Regions from separate parts of the Streptomyces sp. A01 genome, predicted to be linked through region 2. Evidence: riboswitches for the same ligand, from Rfam matches in the RefSeq annotation. Region 2 holds a riboswitch; the other holds the start of a gene.
The links. Region 2 has a riboswitch for glycine ahead of gcvP (aminomethyl-transferring glycine dehydrogenase). Riboswitches for the same ligand answer to the same signal wherever they lie in the genome.
Positions count from the first base shown of each region.

Region 1: it holds a riboswitch for glycine, as region 2 does, so the genes downstream of both, gcvT (glycine cleavage system aminomethyltransferase GcvT) here and gcvP (aminomethyl-transferring glycine dehydrogenase) in region 2, are expected to answer to the same signal.

Region 1 covers NZ_JBWLKN010000026.1:77,362-81,770, forward strand. Annotated here, with positions in the region: gene AC5P1B_RS28375 (enhanced serine sensitivity protein SseB) at 1-90, opposite strand, end outside; gene AC5P1B_RS28380 (hypothetical protein) at 320-1,009, shown strand; gene AC5P1B_RS28385 (AAA family ATPase) at 1,206-2,018, opposite strand; glycine riboswitch at 2,359-2,475, shown strand; gene gcvT (glycine cleavage system aminomethyltransferase GcvT) at 2,622-3,761, shown strand; gene gcvH (glycine cleavage system protein GcvH) at 3,880-4,257, shown strand; gene glyA (serine hydroxymethyltransferase) at 4,306-4,409, shown strand, end outside.
Region 2 covers NZ_JBWLKN010000014.1:213,788-218,196, reverse strand. Annotated here, with positions in the region: gene AC5P1B_RS20840 (MerR family transcriptional regulator) at 1-177, shown strand, start outside; gene AC5P1B_RS20835 (DNA polymerase IV) at 214-1,689, shown strand; gene AC5P1B_RS20830 (PRC-barrel domain-containing protein) at 1,602-1,982, opposite strand; glycine riboswitch at 2,101-2,199, shown strand; glycine riboswitch at 2,200-2,326, shown strand; gene gcvP (aminomethyl-transferring glycine dehydrogenase) at 2,387-4,409, shown strand, end outside.

The sequences.
Region 1 (4,409 bases), on a different contig from region 2:
CGACAGCGAAGCGGCCAGTACCTCTTCGAGTTCATTGCACGGGAATCCGCCGACAGCCGGGGAGGTTTCGTAACTCTCAGGGATGTTCATGTCGTCCAACCGCCATCTCGTCCGACCTGCACACGCACCCTAACGGCTGCACCGTCAAGCCCTCCTGGCGGCCGCCGCATTCTCCGATGAATCCCCAGGTGGGAGCGGTCCGGCAGGCATCCGCACGCCAGCCGTTACGCCACCCTCGGTAGCCGACGAGTTGCACACAGTGCCAGCCCTTCACACGGTGGTCGAGTACCTGTCAGCAACATGAAGGGACATCCTTCTCATGCGCATCTCCCGGAAGACCGGCGTCCTCATCTCGTCCGCCGCGGTCACCGCACTGGCTCTCGGCTCCGCGGGCACCACCGTGGCCCTGGCCATGGACGAGGCCCCCGCTCGCTCCGTCAGCGCACCCAAGCCCGCACCCGACCCGGCGACCGTGACCGCCCAGACGAAGCTGCTCGACCACACGGGCAAGCTCATCGACCCCATCACCGAGCTGGCCGAAGACGTCCTCAAGGCCAAGGACAACAAGCTCACCGACAGCGAGCTGGCCAAGCACAGCAAGGCGGTCGACAAGGCCCTGCAGGCGCTGCGCCAGAGCGCGGCGCAGAAGCCCGCCAAGCAGGCCAAGCCCGCCAAGCCCGCGAAGCAGGTCAAGCCGGCCAAGCAGGCTCAGATGGGCCGTCAGGGAGCGGGCATCTCCCACCGCGCCGCGCCGCCGGCCGGCACCATGCGGGCGCAGGCCGTCGCCGACCTGAAGGCGAAGGTGGACTCCCTGGTCAAGACCTCGGCCAAGGCCAAGCCCGCGGACCGGGTGGCCGCCGCGCAGGCCACGCTGCGGGGCACCGTGAACGTCATGACCGCCATCATCCTCAGCGGCGAGCTGCCCGCCCCCGACCTGAAGGGCCTGCCGAAGCTGCCGACGCTGCCGGGCGCCCCGATGACGCTGCCCGCGGAGGTCCACCCGCGCTGACGCGCACCAGGCGCCACGCGGACCGCACGCCGCGAGCCCCGCACGACGGCCGCTCGCCCCGCCCGGCCCGTCCCCCCGCGGCGCGGAGGAGCCCCGGTCCCCCGGAACCCCGGCGACCGGGGCTCCTCCGCGCCGTGAGACCGCGCCGGGAATCCGCGCCGCGAGACAGCGCCGTACGCGGCGGGGGCCGGAGCGCCTACTCGAAGCCGATGCCGTGCAGCTCCCGCGCCGCCGCGCGGTCGAGGAGGACCGCCGACGCGCAGCCGTCCGGCAGGCGTCCGGCTAAGGTGCCCGCGCGGAGCCGGTCGACGGCGCTGCGGTGCCTGCCGAAGGCGTAGCCGGAGACTCCGCGTCCGCGCGCCGCCTGGCCCGCCAGGGCGACTTCGGGCGGGACGTCGAGCAGCACCAGATGCAGCGCGCCGCCGCGCCGCCGCGCGGTGCGGGCGAGCCAGCGGCGGACCCAGACGAGCGTGCCGCAGTCGTGGACGACGACGCTGTCCCCGGAGCGCAGCGCCCGGTACAGCGCGGCATAGTGCGTGAGCCGGACCAGCGGCCGGTACAGCGCGTACGGCAGCCAGCCGGGCAGCCACCGGTCCCAGCGGTCCCGCGCGTCCTGGGAGTCGACGCGGCGCACCTCACCGCCGCCCGCGTCGAGGGCCGCCACCACGCGCCGGATCAGCGTGCTCTTGCCGCTGCCCGGGAGGCCGGACACGACCAGGAGGTCTCCCGCCACGTACCGCAGTTCCCGTACGTGGTCCTGGCCGCCGCCGCGAGCGGGACCGGGGCCGCCGTCCGTCCGGCGGCACTCAGACCGCTCGTCCGCGGGCTCACCGGCGAGCTCGTCAGCCAGTTCGTCAGCGAGTTCGTCAGCGCCCTCGCCGTCCGGCTCGCCGGTTCTCCCGCCGGCTCGCAGGTCGCGGACGGCGGCGCCCCGGCCCGGCCTGACCGGCTCCCCGTGACGCTGTCGCGGCCACGGAAGCCGAGCGGGAACCGGCGGCCTCGCATGCATGCCCTGCCCCTGCAACGTGATCGTCCTCCCCGAACGCGGTCACTACGGTCAGCCGGTCACTACGCCACCAGTCACAAGTCATCCAGTCACCAGTGACCAGGCGCGCGTCACCGCGTCAGTCACCGGTCCTCACGACCAGTCGTTCGCCGCGTCACTACGGCCAGTCGGTCACCACGGCCAGTCAGTCACTACGGTCCGTATCCGTTGAGTGTAAAGAAAAGGTAATGCCCCACAAGGCGGATGGAGACGCCGTCACCGGATGCGGGACAGGATGGCGGACGGGGGCCCGCCCCGAGCGGGTCCGTGTAATGATGTGCGCGCAAACTCCATACAGGCCGCTTGAACCCATGCGGGAGAGTTCCCGGACCAGCGATGATCGGTGACGATCACTCGCCCGGGGCGCCGAAGGAGCAAGTCCTCCCTTGAATCTCTCAGGCCCCGATACCGCGTGGACGAGGCAGATCTGAAAAGCGAGCCGTTCGCGCGGCTCCACCCAAGGTGCAAGCCGAACCCCGGTCAGGGGTCATGGCGAACCTCTCAGGTTCCGATGACAGATGGGGAGGATGTCCTCGTCTGCCCTGCCCACCTTGGGAGTCACCACCGATGAGCACGCTGCCCGATCCCTCGCGCCGGACCGCTCTGGACGCGACCCATCGCGCGCTCGGCGCCACCATGACCGACTTCGCGGGCTGGGACATGCCGCTGCGTTACGCGAGCGAGCGCGACGAGCACAACGCGGTGCGTACCCGCGCCGGGCTCTTCGACCTCTCCCACATGGGCGAGATCACCCTGACCGGCCCGCAGGCGGGCCAGGCGCTGGACTACGCGCTCGTCGGCAACCTCTCGGCGCTCGCCGTCGGCCGCGCCCGCTACACCATGATCTGCGACGCCCAGGGCGGCATCCTCGACGACCTGATCGTCTACCGGCTCGGTGACGAGGAGTTCATGGTCGTCGCCAACGCCTCCAACGCCCAGGTGGTGCTGGACGCGCTGACCGAGCGTGCCGCGGACTTCGACACCGCCGTACGGGACGACCGCGAGAATTACGCGCTGCTGGCCATCCAGGGCCCCGAGTCCCCCGGCATCCTGAAGTCGCTGACCGACGCCGACCTGGACGGCCTGAAGTACTACGCGGGCCTGCCCGGCACGGTCGCCGGGGTGGCCGCACTGATCGCCCGTACGGGGTACACCGGTGAGGACGGCTTCGAGCTGTTCGTCGCCCCGGGCGACGCCGAGCCGCTGTGGCAGGCCCTGACGGAGGCCGGGAAGGCCGCCGGGCTCATCCCCTGCGGGCTCTCGTGCCGTGACACCCTGCGCCTTGAGGCGGGCATGCCGCTGTACGGGCACGAGCTGACCACCTCCACGACGCCGTTCGACGCCGGTCTCGGCCGGGTCGTGAAGTTCGAGAAGACGACGAACGAGGGTGCCTTCGTCGGCCGCGAGCCGCTGGAGGCCGCGGCCGGGCGGGCCGAGCAGGCCCCGCCGCGCAAGCTGGTCGGCCTGGTCGCCGAGGGCCGCCGGGTGCCGCGCGCCGGGTTCCCGGTCGTCTCCACCGCCGACGGGTCGGTCATCGGCGAGGTCACCTCCGGTGCCCCCTCCCCCACCCTCGGCAAGCCGATCGCCATCGCGTATGTGGACGCCTCGTACGCCGCTCCCGGCACTGCGGGCGTGGCGGTGGACATCCGCGGCACGCACGAGATGTACGAAGTAGTCGCACTGCCGTTCTACAAGCGTCAGCGCTAGCCGTACGCCACGTACCGCGGCCGCCGTCCCACCGGACAGACTGGCCGCACCGCGGGTCCATCGCGCCCTTTCAGCCCCCTTTGCACGAGCACGCCACCGCATCCAGGAGAATCACGCCATGAGCAACCCCCAGCAGCTGCGCTACAGCAAGGAGCACGAGTGGCTGTCGGCCGCCGAGAACGGCGCGTCGACGGTCGGCATCACCGAGCACGCGGCCAACGCGCTCGGCGATGTCGTCTTCGTTCAGCTCCCCGAGGTCGGCGCCCAGGTCACCGCGGGTGAACCCTGCGGTGAGCTGGAGTCGACCAAGTCGGTCAGCGACCTGTACGCGCCGGTCTCCGGCGAGATCACCGAGGTCAACCAGGACGTCGTGGACGACCCGTCGCTGGTGAATTCAGCCCCCTTCGAGGGTGGCTGGCTGTTCAAGGTGAAGGTGACGGACGAGCCGGACGACCTGCTCTCAGCCGATGAGTACGTCGCCTTCACCGGCAACTGACCCAACCGCCCACGTGACCTTCACGACTGAGATCTGATCGGGATTCTGATGTCGCCTTTCAACAGTTCCCTCCATGAGTTCGACCCCGACGTCGCCGCCGCCGTCGATGCCGAGCTCCACCGCCAGCAGTCCACTCTGGAAATGATCGCGTC
Region 2 (4,409 bases):
GTCGTGAGCCTGCTCCAGGGCGGCCAGGGAGTCTTCGGGATCGCCGTGGGCGTGGTGTGGCGGGACGTGGAGTCGGCGCTGTCCCAGCTGCAGGGGGAGCGGGTGGACACCGGCGAGACGCTGGCCCGGCACAATCCGGCCGACGAGCTCGCGCGGCGCCGCAACCGCGCTGGTTAGCGCGATTGTCAGAGGCGTACGGCACCATCTCTGAGTGTGAGAGGTGCGCCGACGATCCTGCATCTGGACATGGACGCCTTCTTCGCCGCGGCGGAGCAGGCGGCCAAGCCCAGCCTGCGCGGGAAGCCGGTGATCGTCGGCGGCCTCGGGCCACGCGGCGTGGTGGCCACGGCGTCGTATGAGGCGCGGGTCTTCGGCGTGCACTCGGCGATGGCGATGGCGCAGGCCCGGCGGCTCTGCCCGAACGCCGCGTATCTCACGCCGCGCTTCTCGTTGTACCGCCAGGTGAGTGAAGTCGTCATGCGACTGCTGGCGGCCCTGTCGCCGCTGGTGGAGCCGCTCAGCCTCGATGAGGCCTTCGTCGATCTGGAAGCGGGCGGCGTCGAGGCGTCGTCCCGGGCCGCGCGGCAGGTCGGTGAGCGGCTGCGGCGGGAGATCGCCGCGGCGACCGGGCTGGCGGGCTCGGTGGGGCTCGCCGGCTCGAAGATGCTCGCCAAGATCGCCTCGGAGCAGGCCAAGCCCGACGGCCTTGTGCTGATCGAGCCGGGCACGGAGATGGCCCTGCTGGGCCCGATGACGGTGCGTGCCATCCCCGGTGTGGGACCGGCGACTGCGGAGGCGCTGCGGCGGGCGGGCCTCCACACGGTCGCCGAGACGGCGGCGGCGGGGGAGGCCGAGCTGGTCAGGCTCCTCGGCAAGGCACACGGCGCGTCGCTGTACGCACTGGCCAGTGGCCGCGACGACCGTCCTGTCGTCGCGGAACGGGACACCAAATCGGTGTCCGTCGAGGACACCTTCGATGTGGACCTGACCGACCGCGTCCGGGTCCAGACCGAGATCACGCGGCTCGCCGACCGGTGTGTCGAGCGGCTGCGGGCGGCGGGCAGGTCCGGGCGCACGGTCGTGATCAAGGTCCGGCGCTACGACTTCTCGACGCTCACCCGTTCGGAGACCCTGCGCGGGCCGACCGACGAGCCCTCCGTGGTGCGGGAGGCGGCCAGACGGCTGATCGACGGTGTGGAGACCACCGAGGGCGTACGGCTGCTCGGCGTCGGCGTGACCGGGCTCGCGGACTACACGCAGGAGGACCTGTTCGCGCAGGCGGCGACGGAGCGGGCTCTTGAGGAGGCCAGAGCCGGTGACACCGGCCCCCAGGAGTGGGTCAGCCCAGGGGGCCCCGACGGGGGCGCTGAGCAGCCGGTGGCGGAGCCGGCGGCCCCTGAGCGGCCCAGGAGCTGGCTGCCCGGCCACGACGTCCGCCACGCCGAGTACGGCGCCGGATGGGTCCAGGGCAGCGGCGTCGGCCGCGTGACCATACGGTTCGAGCAGCCGTGGTCGCCGCCCGGCCGGGTGCGGACCTTCCCCGTGGACGACCCGGCGCTGGCGCCCGCCGACCCGTTGCCGCTGGTGCGGCCCGCCGAGGATCAGTCATCCGGGCCCGCGACGTGGCCGAAGTCCTTATCGGGCGGCGGGGCGGGGGTGCCACCGCGATGCGCGGCGTCGAGCCCGTAGTGCCGGTAGAGCTGGACTTCCTGCTCGGGGGAGAGATGGCGGCCCACGCCGAAGTCGGGGGCGCCCTTGATCAGCGCGCGGTCGAACGGGACCCGCAGCACTTCGTCGACGACCTCGCTGGGCTCCAGGGGGACGAAGACGTCCCGGCTGAAGAGGCCGGTGCGCACCGCCGCCCACTCCGGCGTGCCGGTCGCGTCATCGAGATAGACCTCGTCCACGGTGCCGATCTTCGTGCCGCTGCGGTCGAACGCCTTCCGGCCGATCAGGTGCCGCGGATCGGTGTCGGTCTGCACGGTCCATCACCTCCTACAGGTCACGACTGCCTGTGACACCTACGTAAGGCCACATCATGCCGACTGGCCACTTGAGCGAACAGCCGGGATCGACGCTGGTAGGCTGGCCAGCGGCTGTAGACCCCATACGGGAGAGCCCTCCGCCGCAGGTGGACGGGGGCGCCGAAGGAGCAAATCCTCCCCGGAATCTCTCAGGCACACGTACCGTACGGGCGAGGTCACTCTGGAAAGCAGGGCGGGTCACGGACTGGCATCATTCCGGAGCCCCTCCTCACCGACGGTGAAAGCCGGTCCGCCGCAGCGGGCCGGTGAAGCTCTCAGGTTGAGATGACAGAGGGGGAGGCCGTCCGGGTACCAGCGCCTTGGTGCCCCCCGAAGGTCGTATGACCAGGAGGCCTCCGCAGATGACTGCACACCGCATCTCCCTCACCGAACTGGAGCGCGGCACTCCGTTCGAAGCGCGCCACATAGGACCCGACCGCGAGGCGCAAGCCAAGATGCTCGCCCAGGTCGGCTTCGGCTCCTTGGACGAGCTCACCGCGGCCGCCGTTCCGGACGTGATCAAGAGCGCCGAGGCCCTGCGGCTGCCCGGCGCCAGGAGCGAGGCGGAGGTCCTCGCGGAGCTGCGTGAGCTGGCCGACAGCAACCAGGTGCTGGCCCCGATGATCGGCCTCGGCTACTACGGCACTTTCACTCCGCCGGTGATCCTGCGGAACGTGATGGAGAACCCCGCCTGGTACACCGCGTACACGCCGTACCAGCCGGAGATCTCGCAGGGCCGCCTTGAGGCGCTGCTCAACTTCCAGACCATGGTCGCCGACCTGACCGGGCTGCCCACTTCCGGCGCCTCCCTGCTCGACGAGGGCACGGCGGCCGCCGAGGCCATGGCGCTCTCCCGGCGCGTGGGCAAGGTCAAGGAGGGCGTCTTCCTCATCGACGCCGACTGCCTGCCGCAGACCATCGCCGTCATCGAGACCCGCGCGGAGCCCACCGGGGTCGAGGTCGTGGTCGCCGACCTGTCCCAGGGCATCCCGGACGAGATCGCCGAGCGCGGCGTCTTCGGCGTCCTCCTGCAGTACCCGGGCGCGTCCGGCGCGGTCCGCGACCCGCGCGTCCTCATCGAGCGCGCGCACGAGCTGGGCGCGGTCGTCACGGTCGCCGCCGACCTGCTCGCCCTGACGCTGCTGACCTCGCCCGGCGACCTCGGCGCCGACATCGCCGTGGGCACCACCCAGCGGTTCGGCGTGCCGATGGGTTTCGGCGGTCCGCACGCGGGGTTCATGGCCGTCGGCCAGAAGTTCGCGCGCAGCCTCCCGGGCCGCCTCGTCGGCGTCTCCGTCGACGCCGACGGGAACAAGGCCTACCGGCTGGCGCTCCAGACCCGTGAGCAGCACATCCGCCGCGAGAAGGCCACCAGCAACATCTGCACCGCCCAGGTACTCCTCGCCGTCATGGCCGGGATGTACGCGGTGTACCACGGCCCGGACGGCCTCGCCGCGATCGCCCGCCGCACCCACCGCTACGCCACGGTGCTCGCCGAGGGGCTGCGGGCCGGTGGCGTGGAGCTCGCACACGACACGTACTTCGACACCCTCACCGCGCGGGTGCCGGGCCGGGCCGCCGAGATCGCGGCCGCCGCCCGCGCCGCCGGGGTGAACCTGCGCCAGGTCGACGCCGACCAGGTCGGCATCGCCTGCGACGAGACGACGGGCCGCGCCCAGCTCGCCGCCGTATGGGCCGCCTTCGGCGTGCACGCCGACATCGAGACGCTCGACGCCGGGGTCAGCGACGCGCTGCCGCAGGAACTGCTGCGCGCCGACGACTACCTCACCCACCCGGTCTTCCACCAGCACCGTTCCGAGACGGCCATGCTGCGCTACCTGCGCAAGCTCGCGGACCGCGACTACGCGCTCGACCGCGGAATGATCCCGCTGGGCTCCTGCACGATGAAGCTCAACGCGACCACCGAGATGGAGCCGGTGACGTGGCCGGAGTTCAGCGCGCTTCACCCGTTCGCCCCAGTCGGGCAGGCGCAGGGCTATCTGACGCTGATCAACGAGCTGGAGGACCGGCTCGCCGAGGTCACCGGCTACGACAAGGTGTCCCTCCAGCCGAACGCCGGCTCGCAGGGCGAGCTGGCCGGGCTGCTGGCCGTCCGGGCGTACCACCGTGCCAATGGTGATGACCAGCGTGTCGTCTGCCTGATCCCGTCCTCGGCGCACGGCACGAACGCGGCGAGCGCCGTGATGGCCGGGATGAAGGTCGTCGTCGTCAAGACCGGCGAGGACGGCGAGGTGGACGCCGACGACCTGCACTCCAAGATCGAGCAGTACGGCGACGAGCTGGCCGTCCTGATGGTCACCTACCCCTCCACGCACGGCGTCTTCGAGGAGCACATCAGCGACATCTGCGCCGCCGTGCACGACG